4 regions of the Nocardiopsis sediminis genome follow, and region 2 is predicted to be linked to each of the others. Evidence: riboswitches for the same ligand, from Rfam matches in the RefSeq annotation. Region 2 holds a riboswitch; each other region holds the start of a gene.
The links. Region 2 has a riboswitch for S-adenosylmethionine ahead of ACFOVU_RS02390 (peroxidase-related enzyme). Riboswitches for the same ligand answer to the same signal wherever they lie in the genome.
Positions count from the first base shown of each region.

Region 1: linked by a shared signal. The riboswitch ahead of ACFOVU_RS15820 (ABC transporter substrate-binding protein) and the one ahead of ACFOVU_RS02390 (peroxidase-related enzyme) in region 2 are both predicted to bind S-adenosylmethionine.
Region 3: linked by a shared signal. The riboswitch ahead of ACFOVU_RS13605 (TIGR04028 family ABC transporter substrate-binding protein) and the one ahead of ACFOVU_RS02390 (peroxidase-related enzyme) in region 2 are both predicted to bind S-adenosylmethionine.
Region 4: linked by a shared signal. The riboswitch ahead of thrC (threonine synthase) and the one ahead of ACFOVU_RS02390 (peroxidase-related enzyme) in region 2 are both predicted to bind S-adenosylmethionine.

Region 1 covers NZ_JBHSBH010000010.1:181,625-187,372, reverse strand. The annotation lists partial or broken gene ACFOVU_RS15835 (hypothetical protein) at 1-26, shown strand, start outside; gene ACFOVU_RS15830 (hypothetical protein) at 286-1,461, shown strand; gene ACFOVU_RS15825 (GAF and ANTAR domain-containing protein) at 1,561-2,346, opposite strand; SAM riboswitch class IV at 2,664-2,784, shown strand; gene ACFOVU_RS15820 (ABC transporter substrate-binding protein) at 2,869-3,972, shown strand; gene ACFOVU_RS15815 (ABC transporter ATP-binding protein) at 3,939-5,105, shown strand; gene ACFOVU_RS15810 (ABC transporter permease) at 5,105-5,748, shown strand, end outside.
Region 2 covers NZ_JBHSBH010000003.1:221,914-227,661, forward strand. The annotation lists gene ACFOVU_RS02380 (FecCD family ABC transporter permease) at 1-838, opposite strand, end outside; gene ACFOVU_RS02385 (ABC transporter substrate-binding protein) at 844-1,920, opposite strand; gene ACFOVU_RS02390 (peroxidase-related enzyme) at 1,997-3,202, opposite strand; SAM riboswitch class IV at 3,291-3,398, opposite strand; gene ACFOVU_RS02395 (MarR family winged helix-turn-helix transcriptional regulator) at 3,616-4,167, opposite strand; gene ACFOVU_RS02400 (SDR family NAD(P)-dependent oxidoreductase) at 4,238-4,963, shown strand; gene ACFOVU_RS02405 (NAD-dependent epimerase/dehydratase family protein) at 5,018-5,748, opposite strand, start outside.
Region 3 covers NZ_JBHSBH010000008.1:402,259-408,006, reverse strand. The annotation lists gene ACFOVU_RS13610 (ABC transporter permease) at 1-798, opposite strand, end outside; gene ACFOVU_RS13605 (TIGR04028 family ABC transporter substrate-binding protein) at 874-2,520, opposite strand; SAM riboswitch class IV at 2,582-2,699, opposite strand; gene ACFOVU_RS13600 (LacI family DNA-binding transcriptional regulator) at 2,987-4,057, shown strand; gene ACFOVU_RS13595 (alpha-L-rhamnosidase) at 4,106-5,748, opposite strand, start outside.
Region 4 covers NZ_JBHSBH010000013.1:254,792-260,539, reverse strand. The annotation lists gene groL (chaperonin GroEL) at 1-931, opposite strand, end outside; gene ACFOVU_RS21410 (ubiquitin-like small modifier protein 1) at 1,263-1,538, opposite strand; gene thrC (threonine synthase) at 1,633-2,898, opposite strand; SAM riboswitch class I at 2,911-3,052, opposite strand; gene ACFOVU_RS21400 (alpha,alpha-trehalose-phosphate synthase (UDP-forming)) at 3,424-4,863, shown strand; gene ACFOVU_RS21395 (GrpB family protein) at 4,949-5,515, opposite strand; gene ACFOVU_RS21390 (S8 family serine peptidase) at 5,636-5,748, opposite strand, start outside.

The DNA of each region.
Region 1 (5,748 bases), on a different contig from region 2:
AGGAGCCCGCGCCGCCGGCGGGCTGACCGCCGTCCACTCCCCCGCGCCGGAGATCCCGCGCGCCGCGGCGACGAGCGGGGATCCCGTCGCGACCGCCCGCACGCCTGCGCGGAAGAGGCCCCCGTTGAGCTGCGGTGACGTTCGCCCCGCAGCGGACGGCCGCCGAAAACCTCGTAGGCGCAGGGATATCCGCGAAATTTCGGGCGATCCATCCTGAACTTCTCCACCACCTCAGGCGTCACACATAGGTCATGTGATGTTCACCGAAAGAGAGCAGGTGGGTAGATGGCAAACGCCAGGCGGCTCGCGAAGCGGGCCGGCGTCGGTGCGGTGGCGTCGGTCGCCGTTCTGGGACTGGCCGCCACCATCCCGACGTCGGCCGCCGAGGAATTGCAGGACGTCTTCGCCGCGGGAGACGAGTCGTCCACCGGGGAGGCCGCGGCCGCCGGCGAGTGGCGCGAGGCGTTCGCCGCGAAGGGCATGGACGTCATGTACACGTCCCTCGCCGCCGCCGACGCGGAGAACGTGTGGGCCCTGGGCTCGCAGTACCCCGACGACAGCGACACGCCGCGCACCTTCGTCCAGCGCTATGACGGCGCGGAATGGACCCAGGAAGAGGTCCCGGCCGACTGGACGCTGGAGCCCGAGGTCGCGGGCGCCTCCGGCCCGGACAACGTCTGGGTGGTGGGCCCCACGGCCGACGGCGTCGGCGCGATCCGCTACGACGGAACGGACTGGACGTCCCACGAGATGGACGCCGGGCTGACCCCCAACGACCTCGACGTCATCGCCGAGGACGAGGCATGGCTGCTGGCCGAGGACGCCGCCGGCGAAACCCGGGCGGTCCGCTTCGACGGCGAGATCTGGCGCGACTGGACCTCGCCGCCGGCCGGGACCAGCCAGGCGATCGACGGCATCGACGGCGAGACCGTGGTGGCGGTGGGGAGGAACGACGCCTCCCAGCCCTCCGCCGCGCTCTACGACGGCACGGAGTGGACCGACCTGGAGGTCCCCGAGGTCGAGCTGCCCTCGGAGATCGCCAGCGCAACGTTCAACGACGTGCTGGTGCGCGCCGGTGACGACATCTGGGCCGTGGGCTACGTCCATGACCTCAACGATGACGACATCAACGACTACTGGCCGCTGACCGCGCACTACGACGGTCAGAGCTGGGATGTCACCGTCGATGAGGAGCCCAGCGGCGAGCTGGTGGCGGTCGAGGACGACGGCGCGGGCGGCGTGTGGATCCAGGAGGAGTCCTGGGACCCGACGTTCGTGCACCACGACGCCGCCGGTGAGGTCACCCGCGACACGCCGGACATCGAGAACTACGACCTCAACGTGCGCGACCTCGCCCTGATCCCGGGGACGGAGGCGCTCGTGTCGGCCGGCTCGGCCTACGACGAGGGCGACCCCGACGTCCCGACCGGCTACGGGGTGGTGCTCGCCTCGGGCCTGTAGGCCCATCGCGTCGCCCCCGTCCCCCGGTGGGGCGGGCGGGGACGGCGCCGCGGAGGGGTCCGGCCAGTGGCCGGGCCCCTCCGTTCTTGTGCGGGCCGCTCAGGCGGGTTCCGCGGAGCCCGCCGGGGCCGGTCCCGCGGGCGTGTCCGCGGACCCGGTGGCGTCGTCGCCCGGCGGCGCCGGGTCCGGCACGGCGGCGGCGCCGGTCACGCGCAGGGCGACGTCGCGGAGCTTGGTGTTTGTCTGCATGGAGGCCTGCTTGAGGACGTCGAGGGCCTGTGCGTCGCTGAGCCTGTGGCGTTCCATCAGGATGCCGACCGCCGCCCCGATGTCGTGGCGGGTCTCAAGGCCCGCGCGGACGGTGGCCTCGCGCTCGGTGGAGGCTATGGCCACGGCGGCGTGGGAGGCGAAGACCCACCCCGTCTCCTGTGAGGCGGCGTCGAAGGCGCCGGTCCGGGTGGCGTACATGTTGAGCGACCCCAGCGTCCCGTCGTGGGTGAACAGCTCGAAGCCCATCATGGAGCCGATGCCCATGGCCACGGCCCGCGGCCGGTAGGCGGGCCACCGGTCCTCGCGGGCCATGTCGTCGATCCGGAAGGTCGGCTCGCCGCGCACGGCGTCCAGGCAGGGGCCCTCGTCGCAGTCGAACTGGGCCTGGTCGGAGGCGCGCGGGAGCTCCCCGGTGGCCGCGGCGGTGCTGAAGGTGCGCCCGGGCCGGTCGACCATGAGGATCCCGGCCTCCTCGCAGCCGTGGAGCGTGTGCACGGCCAGCCGGACGATCGCGTCCAGGACGTCTTGGACGGAGTCCTCGCAGAGCAGGTCGCGCGCCATGTCGGCGAAGATGCGGGGGTAGTCGCGCGCCGGCGCCTTGGCGGGTTCGTGCACGGCCTCTGCTCCTCGGCTGCCCTCGCCCGCGGGTGGGGCGAACCTGGCGCGGCCTCTACCCACGACCCCGCCCGCTACTCCTGCCCGGCCGCCCCCTCCCGGGGGCCGTTGTGGCGCGCCGCGGTGCGCGCGGGTCGCCCCTGTGACACCCTGCGGTCGAATGGACCCGCAGATCGGCCCCTATGCGCGGTGCCGGAGCGGCGCGGCTGCGGGGACGGGGAGGCCGGCGCGGGCCGGCCGATCCGGGGCGGGGGTGCGGCATGACACATCCGACACTCAAGAGTGGAAATGTCGGGATTCTCTGTTATGTTGATCTTCGTCACGAGTTCCAGTGGAAAGCCCCGGCTGGCTGGACGGCAACCCTCCTCCGCGGCGGGGTGCCCCGGGTGAGGACACGGCCGTGGCCGGCGCCCGAGGCGCCGGCGGCAAGCGCGGAGCCCCGGTAGCGGGCCCCGGCCCCTCGCGCAGGGCGCTTGCCGCCGCAGCCCCGGTCGCCGCGAACTCCAGGCGAAGGGACGCCCGATGCAATCCACGACGCGACGCAGGGTCGCACTGACCACCGGCGCGGCGACGTCCGCGCTGCTCCTGCTGGCCACGGCCGCCTGCGGCGGCGTGGACACCTCCGGCGGCGGGGGCGGTGCCGGCGAGGAGATCACCGTCACCGCGTTCGCCGGCCCGTGGGGCGAGCTGTTCTCGGAGTCCTTCGTCGCGCCGTTCGAGGAGGAGACCGGCATCACGGTCAACGTGGTCAGCGGCGCCGACGCCGACTGGCTCACCCGGCTGCGCGCCGCCAACGGGGAGAACCCGCCCTTCGACGTCGTGGCGCTCACCTCCGAGACCTTCCACCAGGCGGTCAACAACGACGTGCTCCAGCCGCTGGACACCACCCGCCTGGAGCACTGGTCCCAGCTCGACCCCGTCCTGGTGGAGCAGTCCACCGTGGAGGGGTCCGCCTACGGCGCCCCGCTGACCACGGGGTCGCTGGGGCTGCTGTACCGCACGGACGAGATCGACGAGGCCCCGCAGGACTGGACCGACATCTTCAACGACCAGTACTGCGGCCACGTCGCCCTGCCCCCGCTGACCTACAACGCCGGCCTCCAGTTCTTCTCCGCCCTGGTCGCCCAGAACGGCGGCAGCCTCTCCGAGCCCGCAGCCGTCGACCGCGCCTTCGAGCAGCTGGAGAAGCTGAAGGACTGCGTCTCGGCCTTCCCCGCCGACGCCGGGTCCGTCTCCACCACCATCCAGAACGGCGACGCCTGGATCGTGCCGTTCTGGGACGGGCGCGCCTTCGCCATGGAGGCCGAGGGGCAGCCGATCGGGTTCAGCTACCCCACCTCCGGTGCTGTGGGCGCCCTGACCTCCTACTACATCCCGGCGGGCACCGAGAACACCGACGCCGCCTACGAGTTCCTCAACTACCTCACCTCCGCCCAGCACCAGAAGCCCTTCGCCCAGGGCACCTTCTACGGCGGGGGCAACGACTCCATCGAGTACGACCCGGAGTTCTCCGCCAAGGTGGAGTACGGGCCCGAGGTCTACGAGGGCTTCACCTGGGTCGACTACGACGCCGCCACCCCCAACCTGAACGAATGGCAGCAGCGGTGGAACGAGATCTTCCAGTAGGCGGCCCCGGCCGCGAAGGGGCCGGGACCGACGACGAGCACGTCCTCGTCGAAGGGCTGACCGCGGGCTACGACGGCACCGGCGTCCTCGACGTCGACCGGCTGGCCATCCGCCGCGGTGAGTTCCTGTCGATCCTGGGCCCCAGCGGCTGCGGCAAGACGACCCTGCTCAACTCCCTCGCCGGGTTCGTGCTGCCCACCGGCGGCCGGATCACCATCGACGGGGCCGACCTCACCGACGTCCCGCCGCACCGGCGCGGGCTGGGCATGGTCTTCCAGAACTACGCGCTGTTCCCGCACATGACGGTCGCCGAGAACGTCGCCTACGGGCTGCGGGTGCGCCGGGTGGAGCGGGCCGACCGCATCGAGCGCGTGGCCGAGGCGCTGCGCCTGGTCGGCCTGGAGGACTACGCCCGGCGCCGCCCCCGGCAGCTCTCCGGCGGCCAGCAGCAGCGGGTCGCCGTGGCGCGTGCGCTGGCCACCCGGCCGGCGGTGCTGCTGCTGGACGAGCCGCTGTCCAACCTCGACGCCAAGCTGCGCCGTGAGATGCGGGTCGAGCTGCGCGAGCTCCAGCAGCGCCTGGGGATCACGATGGTGTTCGTGACCCACGACCAGGAGGAGGCGATGTCGCTGTCGGACCGCATCGCCGTCCTCAACGGCGGCCGGGTCGAGCAGCTGGGCACCCCGCAGGAGGTCTATGCGGCCCCGGTGAGCCGGTTCGTCGCCGAGTTCGTGGGCGCCGCCAACGTGTTCGAGGGCGTCGCCGGAGACGGCGGCGAGCTGGCGGCCGGCGACGCGCGGGTGCGCACCGGCCTGGCCGGGCTCGCACCGGGCCGGCCCGCCGCGGTGGCGCTGCGGCCGGAGAAGGTCGCGGTCGGCGCCCAAGGGACCGCCGTGCCCGAGGGGCGGGGGTCCGCCGACGGCGTGCTCGTCTACCGCGCCTTCCTCGGCGACGGCTGGCAGGCGGAGATCGAGCTGGCCGGGGGCGCGTCCCTCGGTGCCCGCACCGCCGCCGAGCCGCCGCTCCCGGGCACGCAGGTGACCGCCCACTGGTCGCCCGATGACGTGATCCGCTTCGCCGGACCGGAGGACGCCGGTGCCGGCGCCGGGGCGGCCGGGCACGGGGCCCGGTGATGGCGGCCGGCCACGCCCCCTCCCCCGCTGCGGCCCCGGCCCGGCGCCCGCCCCGGAGGGGCGCCGGGTTCGTGCTGCCCGCGGTGGCGTTCCTGGCGGCGTTCTTCGTGGTGCCGCTGGCCCGGGTGCTCTCGCTGAGCCTGCACCCGGTCGACGCCAACGGCAACCCGCTGCCCGAGTACTCCCTCGTGCAGTACCAGCGGGTGTTCACCGAGGCGTTCTTCTCCGACGCCCTGGTGCGCAGCCTGCTCACCGCCCTGCTGGTCACCGCGTTGTGCGTGCTGCTGGGCTACCCCGCGGCCTATGCGCTGGCGAAGGCGCGGCCGGGGGTGCTGCGCACGCTGATGTTCGTGGTCGTGCTGTCGCCCCTGCTCACCAGCGTGGTGGTGCGCAGCTACGGCTGGGTCGTGCTGCTGTCGGCCAACGGCGTCGTCAACCGGTTCCTGACCGGGACGGGGCTGCTGGAGCGGCCGGCGCCGCTGCTGACCAGCTATGCGGCGGTCGCCATCTCGGTCACCCACGTCCTGCTGCCGTTCGCGATCATCCCGCTGACCACGGCGCTGGGCGGCATCGACCCCAACCTGCGGCGCGCCTCGCACAGCCTGGGCGCGGGCGCCGTGCGCACGTTCGGGCGGGTCACCCT
Region 2 (5,748 bases):
GCACGACCGACAGCGCGATCAGGCCGATGCGCAGCGCGGTCACGTTCACGCCCAGGCTCTTGGCCGCGTCGTCGCCCGCGAACGCCACGGCGTTGAGGTCCTTGGCGAACCACAGCAGGACGGGCAGCGCGAGCAGCGCGACCGCGCCGACGATCTGCACCTCGGTCCACGTGGCGTCGTTGACCGACCCGAACGTCCAGCGCACGATCGCCTGGAGGGTGTTCTCGTCGGCGACGAACTGGAGCGCCGCCGTCATGGCCTCGAACAGCTGTGTCAGCGCGATGCCGAGCAGCAGCAGGGTCGCGGTGGCCAGCGACTTCGCCGATGCCAGGCCCAGCACCAGGGCCGACACCAGCAGCGCCGTCCCCAGCGCGCTGAGGATCACCAGCCACGACGCCGACCCGGATGCGCCGCCGGTGAGCAGGATGGCCAGTGAGGCGCCGAACGCCGCCGCCGGGGACACCCCCAGGGTGAACGGGCTGACCAGCGGGTTGCGCAGCAGGCCCTGCATGACCGCGCCGGCCACCGACAGGGCGGCGCCGGCGGCGAAGGCCAGCAGCGCCCGGGGCAGGCGCAGCTCGGTGATGATGGAGTAGGACCGCTCGAAGTCGGCGGCGAGCGTGCCGCCGAAGAGCGACAGCCGCACCGCGCTCGCCACATCGACGGCGGTGATCCCGGCGGTGCCGATGGTCACGCACCATGCGACCGCCAGGACCGAGGCCGCCGCCCCCGCGGCCAGGACGGCGCCGCGCAGCGCGCCCCGGCGCCTCGGGGCGCGTGCGCCGCCGGCCGTTGCATCCTCCGGCTCCGCCGCTTTCGGTGGAGTCGTGGTCGCCATACCGGTCACCCGACCTTCCGGATGTATTCGTCGGCGCCGGCGAACTCGGTCTGCTGGTAGTCCTCGACCCAGCGGCGCAGGTACTCCTCGGGGTCGATGTCGGCGAACTCGTCGGGGTGCAGCCAGGTCGCCAGGTAGAGGGCGCCGATGGCCTTGGACAGGCCGCTGGTGGCCCACCCGTTGCTCACGTAGACCTCGCCGTCTTGGACGGCGGCGATGTCCTGCCAGCCGGGGCGGCCCAGCAGGTCGTCGCCGAGGTCGTCGAAGCGGCCGGAGCCGGTCGGCTCCGCGGCCGGGTCGAACTCGTGGATGATCAGGGCGGGGTCGCGCTCGGCCACGGCGGCGGGGTCGACCGTCGTCTCCGACTGCACGTCGCCGCCGGTCTCGACGTCGCCGAAGACGTTCTCGCCGCCGGCCGCGGTGATGATCTGGTCGAAGCCGGAACCGGGCAGCACGGTCAGGTAGGGCTGGACGGTCTCCCAGTACACGGGGACGGGCTCGGTGCCCTCGACCCGCTCGTCGATCACGCCGAAGATCTCGTCGTAGAACCCGGCGACCTCGGCGGCCTGGTCCGGGCGGTCGAAGACCTCGCCGAGGAGGTCCATCGTCTCGTGGAAGACGTCGAAGTCCCAGGCGGTGGCCACGACCACCGGGATCCCGAAGGACTCCAGCTGGGCGGCGGCCTCCTCCCAGGCTCCGTTGCGGGGGAGGATGAACACGTCGGGGTCGAGCTCGGCGACCGCCTCGAAGTTGATCTCCGACAGGTCCTCGCTGACGACCTCGTCCTCGCCGAACCCCATGTAGGGGAGGCGTTCGGCGGAGACCTTGTCGACGCCCACGATCGTGTCGCCCGCGCCGATCGCGCGCACGAACTCGTTGCCGTAGCTGTTGAGGACCACCGCGCGCTCGACCGGGCCCTCGATGGTGACCTCGCGGTCGGCGTCGTCGACCACGGTGATGGACTCGGCGGCGGCGCCGTCGGATTCGGGGACGACCTCGCCGCAGCCCGCGATGAGGGTCGCGAGCACGCCCGCGGCGGCGAGGGCGGTGAATGGTCGGGTGCGGCGGCGTATCTGTGGCATGGGGTGCCTCTTCCGGGTGTGGTGCGGGGTGGGACGACCGGCGCGGGGGCAGGGGGCGCGGCGGGGTCGGGCCGGGTCAGGCCGGGCCGGCGGCGGGCTCGGTGCCCGGCCGGAACGGTTCGCCGAGGGTGAGCATCAGCCGGTTCGCCCAGGCGAAGAACGCGACCGACCCCACCAGGTCCACCAGTTCGACGTCGGTGATCCCGTGCGATCGCAGGTCGGCCAGGTGCGCTTCGGTGGCCGACGCCGGGGTGGTCGACAGCGCCGCGGCGAAGGCGACGACGGCGGACCAGCGGGCGTCCTGGCCGTCCCACAGCGGGGACAGGTCCAGCGCCTTCCAGTCGTGGTCGCGGGGGAGCGAGGCGTCCAGCACGCGCTGGACGTCGGCGGTCCGCTTGGACATCTGCGACGCCTTGCGCGAGTGGACCGATGCGCAGTACACGCAGTCGTTGACCTTGCTGGCGGCGGCCGCGGCGAGCTCGCGCTCGGCGCGCGGGAGGCCGTCGCGGGTGTAGAAGACGGCGTAGTCCACCGCGGTGCGCGCCCGCAGCAGGGCGGGTGCGCGCGACAGCAGCCGGAAGTAGGCGTCGTTGGTCTTGCCGGCGAACGCCTCCTTCTGCTCGTCGGTGAGGTCGCCGGGCTCCACGGGCGGGACCCACGGGGTCCACGACAGCAGCTCCTGGGTGTAGGCGACCGGGCGCTCGGCGCCGTTGGCCGCCGTGGTGGCGGTGCTCTTGGTCCGGCCGCGCGCCGGCGTCGGGCGCTCCAGCGGGGCGTCCGTGGCCTGGGCGGCGCCGTCGACCAGGCGCAGGCCGTGCACGAGCCGCACCAGGAACGCGGTGAACGCGGCGACCTGGGAGATCACGATGATCTCGTCGGGGGTCCAGCCCGCTGCCGCGAGCCGGTCGGTGTCCTCGCGCCGCACCAGGGCGGGGGAGGTGGTCAGCAGGTCGACGTGCTCGGCCGCGGCCCGCAGCGCGGGGTCGGCCGGCGGTTCGTCGGCGTAGAGGGCGGGGTCGGCGCCGAGGCCGGCGTGGTGGGCGACGATGTCGGCCGCTCCGTGCCGGCGGGCCGCGAGGGCGGCGAGGCCCCGGCGCACCGGGGCTGCCACGGGGCCCGCAACGGTGAACAGGGCGTCATAGGCCGCCTGGACCTCGCGGGGGAACTCGGGCTTGGCGTTGCGGGCCGCCTCGACGGCTGTGCTGAGGCGGGCCAGGCCGCCCACGGTGTCGGGGGCGGCGGCGTCGCCCGCCGCGGCATCGGTGCTGTGCGCGCTGCTCACTGTCTCCGCTCTCTCATCGTGCCGGAGGCGGGAGGGAGGGCAGGAGCCGGGCGGGGGCTGCGGACCGGACGGTCCGGGGTGCCCCGATCGTGCACGCATGCCGCGTTCCCGCAGCCGGGTCGTAACTCCGGAGGCACCCCGCCGTGCAGGAGGTTGCCGGCCAGCAAGCCGGATCTTCGCGCTGGCACTCTTGACCTGCGACGAACGTAAACGATCTCGCCAAACGCGCACAAGCCGGTTGAAGGTGACAAATGCGACACATTTGGTAGGAATTGCGACCGTTGACCGGTTCCAGGGGTGTGGGAGCGCGTCCAGCCGCCGGCCGACGCCGCCTTGGGCGGCGCAGTCACCGCGGTCCGCGGCGTCCGCCGACCGCAGCGGGAACGCCTTCGCAGGGCGGTCCCGGCCGCCCCTCAGCCGCCGGTTCCGACCTGGGTGGGGCTCGCGGTGCCCAGTTCCGTGTGCAGGTCGCCCAGGAGCGCGCGCAGAAGGCGGTCGAGTGCGTCCCGGTCGCCGGGGGCGAGCCCGGCCACCAGCTCGGATTCGCGGCCGAGGACCCGGTCCACCAGGCGCTCGACGGTGTCGTGCCCGGCCGGGGTGAGGGTGACGTCGACCGCGCGCGAGCCGTCGCCGCGCGGGCTGCGCTCGACCAGGCCGTCGCGCTCGGCGCGCGTGATGCGCTGGGAGATCGCCCCGGGGGTCACCATGGTGCGCTCGGCGAGGTCGCGGGTGGTCAGCCGGTAGGGCGGCCCGCTCCGCCGCAGGACGCTGAGCAGGTCCAGGGTGGCGGGGTCGGCCCCCGCTGCGGCGAGGACGCGTCTTCGCTCCTCGCCCAGGAGCTTGGCGGCGTGCCAGATCCGGGTGACGATCCCGATGCTCGTGACGGGGGTCTCCGGGCGTTCGCGCAGCCACGCCAGGGAGATGGCGTCGATCGGGTCGTCGGGGTCCAGGCGGTCGTTCGGCATGCAAGGCCTACGTTCAGATCTAAATGATATATTTCGTTTAGGTCTGAACCCTACCTTGAGGAGGGGCCAAATGGCACGAACCGTCATCGTCACCGGAGGCGGAACGGGAATCGGCCGGGCCATCACCGCGGCGTTCGCACGATCCGGCGACTCCGTCATCATCACCGGCCGCCGTCGCGGCCCGATCGAGGCCGCGGCAAAGGAGGAGGGCGGCAGCGTCAGCGCCGCCGTCTGCGACGGCACCGACCCCGAGCAGGTCGGCGCGTTCGCCGATGACCTCCCCGGCCGGGTCGACGTCCTGGTCAACTGCGCCGGCGGCAACACCGACTTCGACCGGGAGCCGGCGCGCGACCTCGCGACCCTCGCGGGGAACTGGCGCGCCAACATGGACGCCAACCTGCTCACCGCCGTGCTCATGACCGAGGCCGTGCGCGACCGGCTCGCCGACGGCGGGTCCGTGATCAGCATCGGCTCCATCGCCGCCGACAAGGGCTCCGGCCCCTACGGCGTGGCCAAGGCGGCCCTCGCATCCTGGAACGTCTACGAATCCGGCCGGCTCGGGCCGCGCGGGGTCACCGCGAACGTGGTCGCGCCCGGCCTCATCGACGACACCGAGTTCTTCCGCGGCAGCCTGTCCGAGGAGCGCCGCAAACAGCTCATCGCCATGACCCGGACCGGCCGCGTCGGGACCCCCGATGAAGTGGCGGAGACCGTCCACTTCCTCGCCTCCGGCTCCGCCCGCCAGATCACCGCCCAGGTCCTCGCGGTCAACGGCGGCGCCCACCCCACCCGCTGAACGCCCCTCGATCCTCTGCGCCCTCCGGCCCGGCGCGCGCCCGCGCCGGGCCGGTCACGAGGCCAGCCACCCGGGGGCGGCGCGGGCCCACGCGATGGTGCGGGCGATCCCCTCGTCGAGGGGTGTCTCGGCGCGCCAGCCCAGGATGCGCAGCGCCTTGGCGGTGTCGGGCACGCGCCGGTCGATGTCCTGGTAGCCGTCGCCCAGGGCCGTCGCGGTCACCAGGGTCCGCGGCGGGTGGTCCGCGCCGGCGAGGCGGGTGACCAGGCCGACGGCCTCGGCCATCGTGGTCTCGCGGTGGCCCCCGATGTTGAAGCACTCACCGGCCGCCCCGGGCTCGGCCGCCACGCGCAGTGTGCCCTCGACGGCGTCGTCGATGAACGTGAAGCAGCGGGTCTGGTGCCCGCTGTCGTAGACCTCCGCCGGCAGCCCGTTGAGCACCCGGTGGATGCTGCGGCTGACCACATAGGCCGGCCGCTGCCGCGGCCCGTAGACGTTGAAGTAGCGGACGACGGATGCGCGCAGCCCGTGGCCGCGGGCCAGGGCGAAGGCCATGTGCTCGGCCAGGGCCTTGCTGGAGGAGTAGGTCCAGCGCTCGGCCGAGGTGGGGCCCACGACGCGGTCGTCGTCCTCCGCCCACGGCACGGCGGGGTTCTTGCCGTAGACCTCGCTGGTGCTGGCCATGATCACCCGGGCGCCGGTGTCCAGGGCCCGCCGCAGGACGTTGCGGGTCCCCAGGATGTTGACGTCGAGGACGTCGAGCGGCCGGCTCAGGTAGCGGTCCA
Region 3 (5,748 bases), on a different contig from region 2:
CTGTTCGGTGAGGCGGCCGATCCCGGCCCGGCCGAAGACGGTCTCGGTGACCACGGCGCCGCCGACGAGTTCGCCGAACAGCACCCCGGCCATGGTGAGGGTGGGCGGCAGGGCGTTCTTGGCGACGTTGCGCCACAGCACGCGGGAGCGGCTCGCGCCGCGGGCGCGCACCACGGTGACGAAGGGGCGGGTGTGCACGTCGTCGATGCTGCGGGTGAGGATCTGGGCCAGGGGTGCGGCGATGGGCACGGCGAGGGTGAGCACCGGCAGGATCAACCCCTCCACCGGGCCGGGGCGCACGACCGCGACCAGGCCCAGCTGGAAGGAGAACACCTGGACGAGGACGATGCCCAGCCAGAACACCGGCACCGAGACGAACAGGGACGGCACGGCACGTAGCGAGCCGCGGATCCAGGCCAGGCGCGGGTAGGTGGACAGGAACGCGATGGCCGCGGCGAGCAGGGCGGCGGCGGCGAAGCCGAGGACGGCGAGCAGCAGGGTGTGGGGCAGCGCTTCGGCCAGCAGCAGCCGCACGGGGGTGCCGGTCTGCACGGAGTGGCCGAAGTCGCCGCTCAGGAACCCGAGCAGGGTGTGCAGGTACTGCTGGTACAGCGGGGCGTCGACGCCGTAGGCAGCGCGCAGGGCGGCGATCTGCTCGGGGGACAGCCCCAGTTCGGGGTTCTCGAACTTGATCATGACGGCGTCGCCGGGCATGGCCTGGAGCAGGATGAAGGCGGCGGTGAACGCGGCGAGCAGGACCACGAGGGCCTGCCCGGACCGCCGTAGAGCGTGGTTCAATCCGACCTCTTCGGATGTGTGTGGTGGCGGGTGGCGGGGCCCGCCCCGGAGACCGGGGCCGGGGCGGGCGCGGGGTCAGTCCGCCAGCCACGCCTCGTGGAAGGCGGGCCGGCCCACCGACTCGAAGGCGAGGCCGTGCACGTAGGGTGCGCTGCCGTAGACCTGGGGCTCTTCGAACAGGGGGATGACGTAGGCCTGTTCGGCCAGGTACTCCTGGACGGCGGCGGAGGCGGCGTCGCGTTCGCCGGGGTCGGGGGTGGAGGCCACCTCTTCGAGGAGTTCCTCCAGTTCCGGGTCCTCGATGGAGTCGTCGCCGGGGTCGCGGTTGAGGAGGGTGTTGCGGTTCTGCGAGTGGAACTGGCTCTTGATGACGTCGAGGTCGGCGCGCCCCACCATGGAGTGGTAGATCTGCACCTGGTCGGGGTCGTTGATTGCTTCGGCGTAGGTCCCCGCGTCGGCGGTGAGGATCTGGAGGTCCACGCCGATCCCGGCGAGCTGCTGGCTGATGAGGGTGAGCGCCTCGAATGAGCGGGGCTGGGGTGCGGCCTCGTTGACGACGAGGGTCAGCGGGGTGCCGTCCTTTTCGCGGATCCCGTCGGGGCCGGGGGTCCACCCGGCCTCCTCCAGCAGGTCGGCGGCGCGTTCGGGGTCGTGCTCCAGGTGCTGCGACTGGTCGGTGTAGCCCAGGGCGGTGCTGCTGAGGATGGAGGTGGCCACCGGGTAGCGGTCGGTGTAGACGGTGTCGACGACCTCCTGGCGGTCGATGCCGGCGATGAGCGCCTGGCGGACCCGGATGTCGGAGAGGATCTCGTTGCCGAAGCGCAGCCCCAGGCTGTTGTTGACCCCGTTGGTCTGGGGCGCGTGGACGCTGAACCCGGCCTCTTCGACCTGCTCCTCGTCCTGGGCCTCGACGTAGCGGACGACGTCGGCCTGCCCGGAGGTGAGGGAGCCCACGCGGACGCTGTCCTCGGGGGTGACGCTGATGAGGATCTCGTCGAGGTGGGCGCGGCCCTGGTTGTCACTGCCGGGCGGGGCCCAGGCGTAGTCCTCTCGGGCGGTGAGGGTGAGCTCGGTGCCGACCTCCTCTTCGGTGATGACGAAGGGGCCGGTGCCGATGATCTCGGTGGAGTTGCCGGGGCCGAAGTCCTCGAAGGCCCGTTCGAGGGTCTCTGCGGAGAGGATGCCGGAGTTGATGGTGGAGGTGGCCTGGAGGAAGCCGGGCGAGGGCTCCTTGAAGTGGAAGCGCACGGTGGTGTCGTCGACGACCTCGCTGCGCTCGTAGTTGTTGATCGCCTCGGAGACGATGAGGGCGCGGTCCTGGTCGCCCAGCCCGTAGAGGTCGAAGTTCGCGGCGACGACCTCGGCGGTCAGGGGTGAGCCGTCGGAGAAGGTGACGTCGTCGCGCAGGGTGAAGGTGTATTCGGTGGCGTCGTCGTTGACCTCCCAGTCGGTGGCCAGCCAGGGCTCCAGCTCCAGGGTCTCGGGGTCCTGGTGGACGAGCCGGTCGGTGATGTTGTTGACGAGTCCGCCGTTGGGGTAGAAGCCGGCCGAAGGCGGATACAGGCTGTCGTGGGCCTGGTGTTCGAGGTAGACCAGGCTGCCGCCGGTGACGGGCTCGCCGTCTGCGCCGGCGGAGGAGTCCTGACCGCAGCCGGTGAGCGCCAGGACGGCGAACGCGGCCACCAGGGCCAGGGCGCGGACCGACGTGGTGGAGTGGGACACGTTCTTCCTCTCAGGGGGAGGGCCGGCGCGGGCGACCGTTCGCGGGGGCGAGGCAGGGTACGGGGGGCGCTTGCGTCCGTCGGGCGGGCCGGCGGGCGCCTGGTCGCGCTCGGGAGCACCCCACCGCCGCACGAGGGTTGCTGTTCCGCCCGCCGAGCCGGACAGCGGAACTCTGGACCACGAGCAGAAAACATACCATATGGGTAGGAAAAATAGGTTTTCGGCTCGGTGTCACGTTCCGGCGGGACGTATCCGGAGCCGGTTCACGGCGCCGTCGAGGCCGATGACGGCGCCGCGTTCGCCGCCGGCGATGAGCGAAGGGGCGCAGGTGGCCCCGCGGACACAGCGCGCGGCGGCCCATCGGGTGACCCTGAAACCGACAATCGTTTGCCACCCGCGCCGGAGCCCCGGCTCCGGAGCGGGCCCTCCGGGGAAGGCCGTATGCCACCATGAGGGGACACCGACCTTGACGAGGAGAACCGTGGCCCCCGAGGAGCACCACAGCGCGGCGCGACGCTCGAACGGCAACCGGAAGCCACACGCCACCATCTACGACATCGCCCGGCATCTCGGGGTGAGCCCCTCGACGGTGTCGCGGGCGCTCAACAAGCCGGGGCGGATCAACGCCAAGACCGAGCAGCGGATCCGCGAGGCGGCCGCCGAGCTCAACTACCGCCTCAACCCCATGGCGCGGGCGCTGCCCACCGGGCGGACCAGCACCATCGGGCTGATCCTCTCCGACATCACCAACCCGGTCTACTTCACCCTCGTGCGCGGCGCCGAGCGCATCGCCGCGGCCGCGGGCTACACGCTGGTCCTCGCCGAGTCGCAGGAGTCCGTCGAGCTGGAGGCGCAGACGGCCGAGCGGCTCCTGCTGTCCGTCGACGGGCTGGTCCTGGTCTCCTCCCGGATGGACGACGACCACATCGAGGCGCTGGCCGACCGCAAGCCGCTCATCACCGTCAACCGGCGGGTGGGGGCGGTTCCGGGGATCGTGCCCGATGTCGTGCCCGGCATCCGCGACGCCCTGGACCACTTGGCGTCGCTGGGCCACCGGTCCATCGCCTTCCTGTCGGGGCCCGGCGTGTCGTGGATGAACGAGCTCCGCTGGAACACGCTGCTGGACGAGGCGCCCGAGCGCGGGATGGCGATCGTGGAGATCGGCCCCAACGACCCGACCCGCGACGGCGGCCGCGCGGCGCTGCGCCGGGTCCGGGCGTCGGGGGTCACCGCGGTGGTGACCTACAACGACCTGATGGCCATCGGCCTGCTCGACGCCTACCGCGGCGCCGGCATGGACATCCCCGGCGACCTGAGCATCGTGGGCTTCGACGACATCTTCGGGTCGGACTTCACCTCCCCGCCGATGACGACGATCCGGACCCCGCTCGACCTCGCGGGCGAGGAGGCGGTGCACCGGCTGATCGCCACCACCGCCGAGGACGCCGGGGAGGCAGGGCAGGCCGGTGCCCCGGAGCCCCGGCGGGTCGGCACCGAGTTCATCCTGCGGGGGTCGACGGCGGCCCCCGGCCGCTGACGGCGTCGACGGATCGGGCGGCGAGCGGTTCGAGACGCCGGGGCCGGCTCATCCGGGCAGGGGGCGGCGGTCCGAGAGGGAGCCGGGTCCGCCTCGGAGGGTCGTGCCGTCGGGGAAGCGGACCTCCGCCGCCGACCCCGGGGGCACGTCGACGGTGATCGCGAGGTCGCCGTCCTCGATGCGCCAGCCGACGGTGATGGTGCCCTGGGGGCTCTCGAACGTGCCGCGCGCCCAGGTGAGCGAGGGGTCCACGGCCGGGGCGACGGTGAAGGACTCCCACGCCACCGACCCCGGTGCCTGCCGCAGCCCGAGGGTGTGGGTGTGCAGGAAGCCCACGACCGCCCCCTTGCTGTAGTGGTTGAGCGACGCGGTGGCGGTTCCATCGGCGTCGACGCCGTCCCAGTCCTCCCAGATGGTGGTCGCGCCGCGGTCGAGCATGCCGAGCCAGGACGGGGAGGTCCGCTGGTGCAGCAGCGCGTAGGCGGTGTCGGCGTGGCCGGTGTCGGCGAGCACGGGCAGCAGGTCGGCGGTGGAGAGGAACCCGGTGCCCAGGTGCCCGCCGGCCTCGGCGATGAGCGCCACCAGGCGGTCGGCGGCGCGCGCCCGCAGGTGGGTCGGCACCAGGCCGAAGGCGAGGGCGCGCACGTGGGCGGCCTGCGTGTCGGGGGTGATGCGCCCCTGCGGGTCGCAGAACTCGCTTCGCCACGCCGCCCGCACCTGCTCGGCGATCGCGCTGTAGCGCCCGGCGTCGCCGGAGCGGCCCAGGACGCCGGCGATCGCGGCGAGGGTCTGCACGGAGCGGAAGAGGTAGGCGGTGCCGACCTCGCCCTTGTCGGCCAGGTACCAGGCGCGGGGGTCGGCCTGGATCGGGTCGATGAGGGAGCCGTCGGCCGCGCGCTTCTTGGGCTCCAGCCACTCCCCCCAGTGGAAGGAGCCGTCCCAGATGAACTCCTCGTGCGGCAGCGGCTGCGCCGAGCGCTCGATCCGCGAGGGGTGGCGGGCGGTGCGCGCGGTCGTCAGCGCCCATTCCACCCAGCGCACCATGGCGTCCCAGTTCTCGGCGAGGACCGCGTGGTCGCCGTAGGTCTCGTACATCACCCAAGGCACGAGCACGATGGCGTCGCCCCAGCCGGCGGAGCCGGTGATCCCGTCGGCCAGCGGATCGTCGCGGTGGACCTTCCGCCGTGCCGGGTCGGGTGCGATGTTGGCGATGCGGCCGTCGTCGAGCTGGTCGTCGCGGACCGAGCGCAGCCACTTGCGGCTGAAGCCGGCGACGTCGTAGAGCCGGGCGGCGGTGGGGGCGAAGACCTGGTAGTCGCCGGTCCAGCCGGCCCGTTCGCGGGTCGGGCAGTCGGTGGGGACGTCGACCGCGTTGCCGCGGAAGCTCCAGTCGGCCGCCGCGTGGAGGCGGTCCAGGTCGGGGTCGCTGCACGCGAAGGTCGCGGTCCGGCGCAGGTCGGTGTGGACGACCTGCATGGTGAGGGCCGAGGGGTCGAGCGGCGCCCCGCCCCGGGTGAGGCGGGCGTAGCGGAACCCGTGGACGGTGTGGCGCGGCTCGAACACCTCCCCGGGCTCGCCTGACGCGATCACCTCGTCGCGCTGGACGAAGCGGAAGGGCGGTTCGCCGGGCCGCATGCTGTCGAGGTGGGTGGTGGTCAGGTCGCCGTCGGTGTCGAGGTGCTCGCCGTGGT
Region 4 (5,748 bases), on a different contig from region 2:
TGTTCTCGAGCTTGAGGCCGACCTCTTCGGTGATGACCTGGCCGCCGGTCAGCACGGCGATGTCGCCGAGCTGCGCCTTGCGGCGGTCGCCGAAGCCCGGGGCCTTGACGGCGACGGACTTGAAGGTGCCGCGGATCTTGTTGAGGACGAGGGTCTGGAGCGCGCCGCCCTCGAGGTCCTCGGCGATCAGGACCAGCGGGCGGCCGGCCTGAAGGACCTTCTCGACAACGGGCAGGAGCTCGTTGTTGTTGGAGATCTTGGAGTTGACGATGAGGATGTAGGGGTCCTCGAGGACCGTCTCCATGCGCTCGAGGTCGGTGGCGAAGTAGGGCGAGATGTAGCCCTTGTCGAAGCGCATGCCCTCGGCGAGTTCGAGCTCCAGACCGAAGGTCTGGCCCTCCTCGACCGTGATGACGCCTTCCTTGCCGACCTTGTCCATCGCCTCGGCGATGGCGTCGCCGATCTGGGTGTCGCTGGCGGAGATGGAGGCGGTGGAGGCGATCTGCTCCTTGGTCTCCACGTCCTTGGAGATGTTGGCCAGCTCGTCGCTGATACGGGCGACGGCGGCCTCGATGCCGCGCTTCAGGCCGACGGGGTTGGCGCCCGCGGCGACGTTGCGCAGGCCCTCGCGCACCAGGGCCTGGGCGAGGACGGTGGCGGTGGTGGTGCCGTCACCGGCGACGTCGTCGGTCTTCTTGGCGACCTCCTTGACGAGCTCGGCCCCGATCTTCTCCCACGGGTCCTCGAGCTCGATCTCCTTGGCGATGGAGACACCGTCGTTGGTGATCGTGGGGGCGCCCCACTTCTTCTCCAGCACGACGTTGCGGCCCTTGGGGCCGAGGGTCACCTTGACGGCGTCGGCGAGCTGGTTCATGCCGCGCTCAAGGCCGCGCCGGGCTTCCTCGTCGAACGCGATCAGTTTGGCTGCCATAGACTTCTTGTCCTCCCGAGACCGGGCTGGTACGCGTGGGAACGAGCCGATGCCCGCGACGGACGGCCCCGGCTCGCCCCGGCAACCCGTCTGCCGGAGGCCGCGGCCTCATCGTCTCGATCCGGAATTAGCACTCCTCATCTCAGAGTGCTAAGAGTCCCATTTTTAGCACTCTCGATGGTCGAGTGCAAACGACCTGCGCTCGAATTCGCCGAGCGATCACCCGCAGGTCAACCCGGCCCTCAACGCCGAAACCCGCACCCGCCGGAACGGGGCCGGGGGATGCGGGCGGGGGGTGTTCGGCGGCGGCGCTGCGGGCGCCGTGCGGGGCTCAGCCGCCGGCGACCGCGGGGATGATCGAGACCTCGGTGCCGTCGGCGACCGCGGTGGCCAGGCCGTCGGCGAAGCGGACGTCCTCGTCGCCGACGTAGACGTTGACGAAGCGGCGGATCTTGCCGCTGTCGTCGAGGATCCGCGCCCGGATACCGGGGTGGTCGGCCTCAAGGTGGTCGAGCACGTCCTGAAGGGTGGCCCCTTCGGCGGTGACCTCGGCCGCGTCCTTGGTGTAGGTGCGCAGGATGGTGGGGACGCGAACGCTGACGCTCATGGCGTGTGAACTCCTTGTCTTCAGGGATCGGCGCCGGCCCGGGCAGGTCCGCGGGCCGGGACTGCGGCGGCCGGGTGGGCCGCCGGTGGCGGCGTCAGAGCAGCCCGGCGTCCTTGAACGCCTTCAGGGACGGCTTGATGGTGGCGGTCACCCCGGCCTCGACCGCGTTGAGCGTCTTGAGGCCGTCGCCGGTGTTGAGCACGACGGTCTCGGCGGCGGGGTCGAGGGCGCCCTCGGCGAGCAGCTTGCGCAGCACGCCGGTGGTCACCCCGCCCGCGGTCTCGGCGAAAACGCCCTCGGTGCGCGCCAGCAGGCCGATGGAGTCGACCACCTCGGCGTCGCTGACGTGGGCGACCGCGCCGCCGGTGCGCCGGCAGATGTCGAGCACGTAGGGGCCGTCGGCCGGGTTGCCGATGGCCAGCGACTTGGCGATGGTGTCGGGCTTGACCGGCTGGATGACGTCGTGGCCCTGCTCCCAGGCGCGGGCGACCGGCGAGCAGCCGGTGGCCTGGGCGCCGAAGATCTTGTAGGGGCGGTCCTCGACCAGGCCCAGCTTGATCAGCTCCTGGAAGCCCTTGTCGATCTTGGTGAGCTGGGAGCCCGAGGCGATCGGGATGATGATCTGCTCCGGCAGCCGCCAGCCGAGCTGCTCGGCGATCTCGTAGGCCAGCGTCTTGGAGCCCTCGCCGTAGTAGGGCCGGAGGTTGACGTTGACGAACCCCCAGTCCTCGCCGGCGGGGTCGCCGATCAGTTCCGAGCAGAACCGGTTGACGTCGTCGTAGTTGCCGTCGATGGCGACCACGCGGCCGCCGTAGACGGCCGCCATGATGACCTTGCCCTCTTCGAGCCCGGCCGGGATGAACACGCACGAGCCGAAGCCGGCGCGCGCCGCGGCGGCGCCGACCGCCCCGGCGAGGTTGCCGGTGGAGGAGCAGGACAGGGTGCGGAACCCGAAGGTGCGGGCGGCTTCGACGGCGATGGCCACCACGCGGTCCTTGAAGGAGTGGGTGGGGTTGCCGGAGTCGTCCTTGACGTGCAGTGTGCGCATGCCCAGCTCGGCGGCGAGGCGGTCGGCGCGGACCAGGCGGGTGAGGCCCGGGTTCATGTTGGGCAGCTCGGCGACGTTGGCGGGTACCGGCAGCAGCCCGGCGTAGCGCCAGATGCTGGCGGGCCCGGCGGCGATGGAGGCGTGGCTGACCTCGCCGAACTCGTAGGCGACCTCAAGGGGGCCGAAACAGAACTCACACGCGAAGCGCGGGCCGAGCTCGTAGCGCTCGCCGCATTCGCGGCAGGAAAGGGCCACTGCGGGGCCGAAAGGGCGGGCGGTGGTGGCACCAGGGCCGGTGGCGGTCATCGCCATGCGAGGCGTCTCCCCTCATCTTCCCTGTGAGCCGATCTGGCTCCAGGACGGAGTTGGCACCTGCCCCGGCCGCCCCGCAATTTCCGCGGAATCGCACGCCGAGATGGTTGCCGGGGCTTCGCAGGGCCGTTCCCTCCACCCCTCTGGATGAGCAATATGAAGTTGTCGGTGATCCACTCGGGATACGTTCGCCACTGTAACCGACCGCCCCTCGGCTCTGCCATCCGGGGTGACCGGGATGACAGCGGGTCGGCGGCGGCGAGCGGGGGCGTGGCCAGGGCCGCCGCGCGGGCCTCGCTCGGGCCCGGAGCCTGTGTGCGGCAGGGGGTGCGTGCCCGCGCTTCCGCTTCCGTATCCGGGCGGACACGCCCCGAGAGGGACGGACATCTCGGCAGGTTTGGGTTCCTCTGTGACGGGCGAGACCTATGACACCTTCCCGTACACCCACCCGCCCCTCCGCCGGGCGGGGGCCGGGTGGTCAAATGGGAATCCGGCCCGGATGTCATGCGAGAGGTGGACGATCAGGTGGACAAGGCACAGATCCTCGTCGCTTCCAACAGGGGACCGGTGTCCTTTTCGATCGATGACGACGGTGCGCTCCGCCACCGGCGCGGAGGCGGCGGGCTCGTGTCCGGCCTCAGCTCGGCCGCCGCCCAGGCCGACACGCTGTGGGTGTGCGCCGCCCTGTCCGACGCCGACCGCCAGGCGGCGTCGCGCGCCCCCGAGGGCCGGCTCGACCGGGCCGGGTTCGACGTCGGCGGCACCAGCGTGCGGATGCTCGACATCCCCCCGGCGACCTTCGCCAACGCCTACACCTCGGTGGCCAACTCCACGCTGTGGTTCGTCCACCACATGCTCTACGACACCCCCAACAAGCCCGGCTTCGGGGCCGAATTCCGCGCCGAGTGGGCCGACTACCGCGCCTACAACACCGCGTTCGCCGAGGGCCTGCTCACCGGCTCCGCCGACAACGCCCGGGTCGCCGTGCAGGACTACCACCTGGCCCTGGTGCCCCGGATGCTCCGCGGCCGCCGCCCCGACCTGCGCATCTCGCACTTCTCCCACACCCCGTGGGCGCCGCCGGAGTATTTCCGGATGCTGCCCACCGACATCGCGCGCGAGCTCCTCGAGGGCATGCTCGGCGCCGACCGCCTGGGCTTCCTCAGCCGGCGCTGGGCCGACGCCTTCCTGCGCTGCTGCGAGACGTTCCTGCGCGCCGATGTCGACTGGGACAAGCGCACCGTCGAGTACGGCAGCCGGGTGATCGGCGTGGCCGTGTACCCGCTGGGCGCCGACGCCGAGGGGCTGCGCGAGCGGGCCGCGGCCGACGACGTCGCCGAGCGCCGCGCGGCGCTGCGCGAGCGGGTCGGCGACCGCCGGCTCATCGTCCGGGTCGACCGCACCGAGCTGTCCAAGAACATCGTGCGCGGCCTCGAGGCCTACCGGGAGATGCTCCGCGACCACCCCGAGTGGCACGGCCGCGTCACCCACCTCGCGTTCGCCTACCCCAGCCGGGGCGACGTCCCCGAGTACCGCGAGTACACCGAATCGGTGCTCCGGGTCGCCAAGGAGATCAACGAGGAGTTCGGCACCGACTCCTGGACCCCGCTGATCCTCGAGGTCAACGACGACTACCCGCGTTCGCTGGCCGCCTACCGGCTGGCCGACGTGCTGCTGGTGAACCCGATCCGCGACGGCATGAACCTGGTCGCCAAGGAGGGGCCGGTGCTCTCCGACGACGGCTGCGCACTGGTGCTGTCGACCGAGGCGGGCGCCGCCGACGAGCTCGGCGCCCACGCCCTGCTGGTCAACCCCTACGACGTCAGCGAGACGGCGCGCGCGCTCCACACCGCGCTGGAGATGCCCGCCGAAGAGCGCCGCGAGCGCAGCGCCCACCTGGCCGAGCAGGCCACCGCGGTGTCGCCGCAGCGCTGGTTCGGCGACCAGCTGCGCGCGCTCGGCTGACGGCCGCCGATGGTCGTGCCCGCGGCGGCTCCGGCGGTCGCCGCGCGGCGGTGTCCCGGTGCGCCCGGACTCCGTGAGCGGGGTGTCAGGAGCGCGACATGATCTCGTCGATGACCGGTGACTTCGCGTCGGCGTAGTCCTGGAGGCTCTCCCACCGCCGCTCGGCGAGCCCGCGCTTGGTGCTGGCGTAGAGCTCGTGGTCGCCGGGGTGGGTGCGCAGGTGGTCGCGGAAGCGCAGCATGCGGTCGGCCTCGCCCGAGCCGGCCCCGAGCACGTGCAGGTCGATGTTGACGTCGGGGCCCTTGAAGAGCCTGCGGCCGTCGCCGCCGGGGTCGCGGTCGACCAGCGTGTACCCGGCGCCGGCCAGGGGCGGCAGGTAGGCGTCCTCGTCGGCGGGGTCGGCGACCAGCAGCAGCAGGTCCACGCACGGGGTGGCGGTGAGCCCGGGTACCGAGGTGGAGCCGACGTGCTGGAGGTCGAGCACGGAGTCGCCGAGGGCCTGGCGGATGCGCCCGGCTTCACGGTGGAAGAGGTAGGGCCATTTGACGTCGTAGTCGGCGACGGGGACGCGGCCGTCGACCAGCCGCCGGCCGGCCGGCGGCGCATCGGCGGGGTTCCGGCCGCGCAGGGGCAGGGGGTCACTGGGGGACATATTGGACAAGCTTTTCGCCCCGGGGGCGCTCCGTCAAGCCCTGACCCACCCGCGGGTTCCCCTGCTGACCGGGGGCGATACCGACCGCGCGGTATGCCGGCCGCGATCGGGAGGCGGGCGTCAGCGCTTGCGCCGCGACCCGCCGCGGCGGCGCCGTCCGCGGGCGGTGGCGGCCTGCGCGCGGCCGGAGTCCGCGCCGGCGGTCTCCGTGGCCGCGGCGGTGCTCCGCGAGG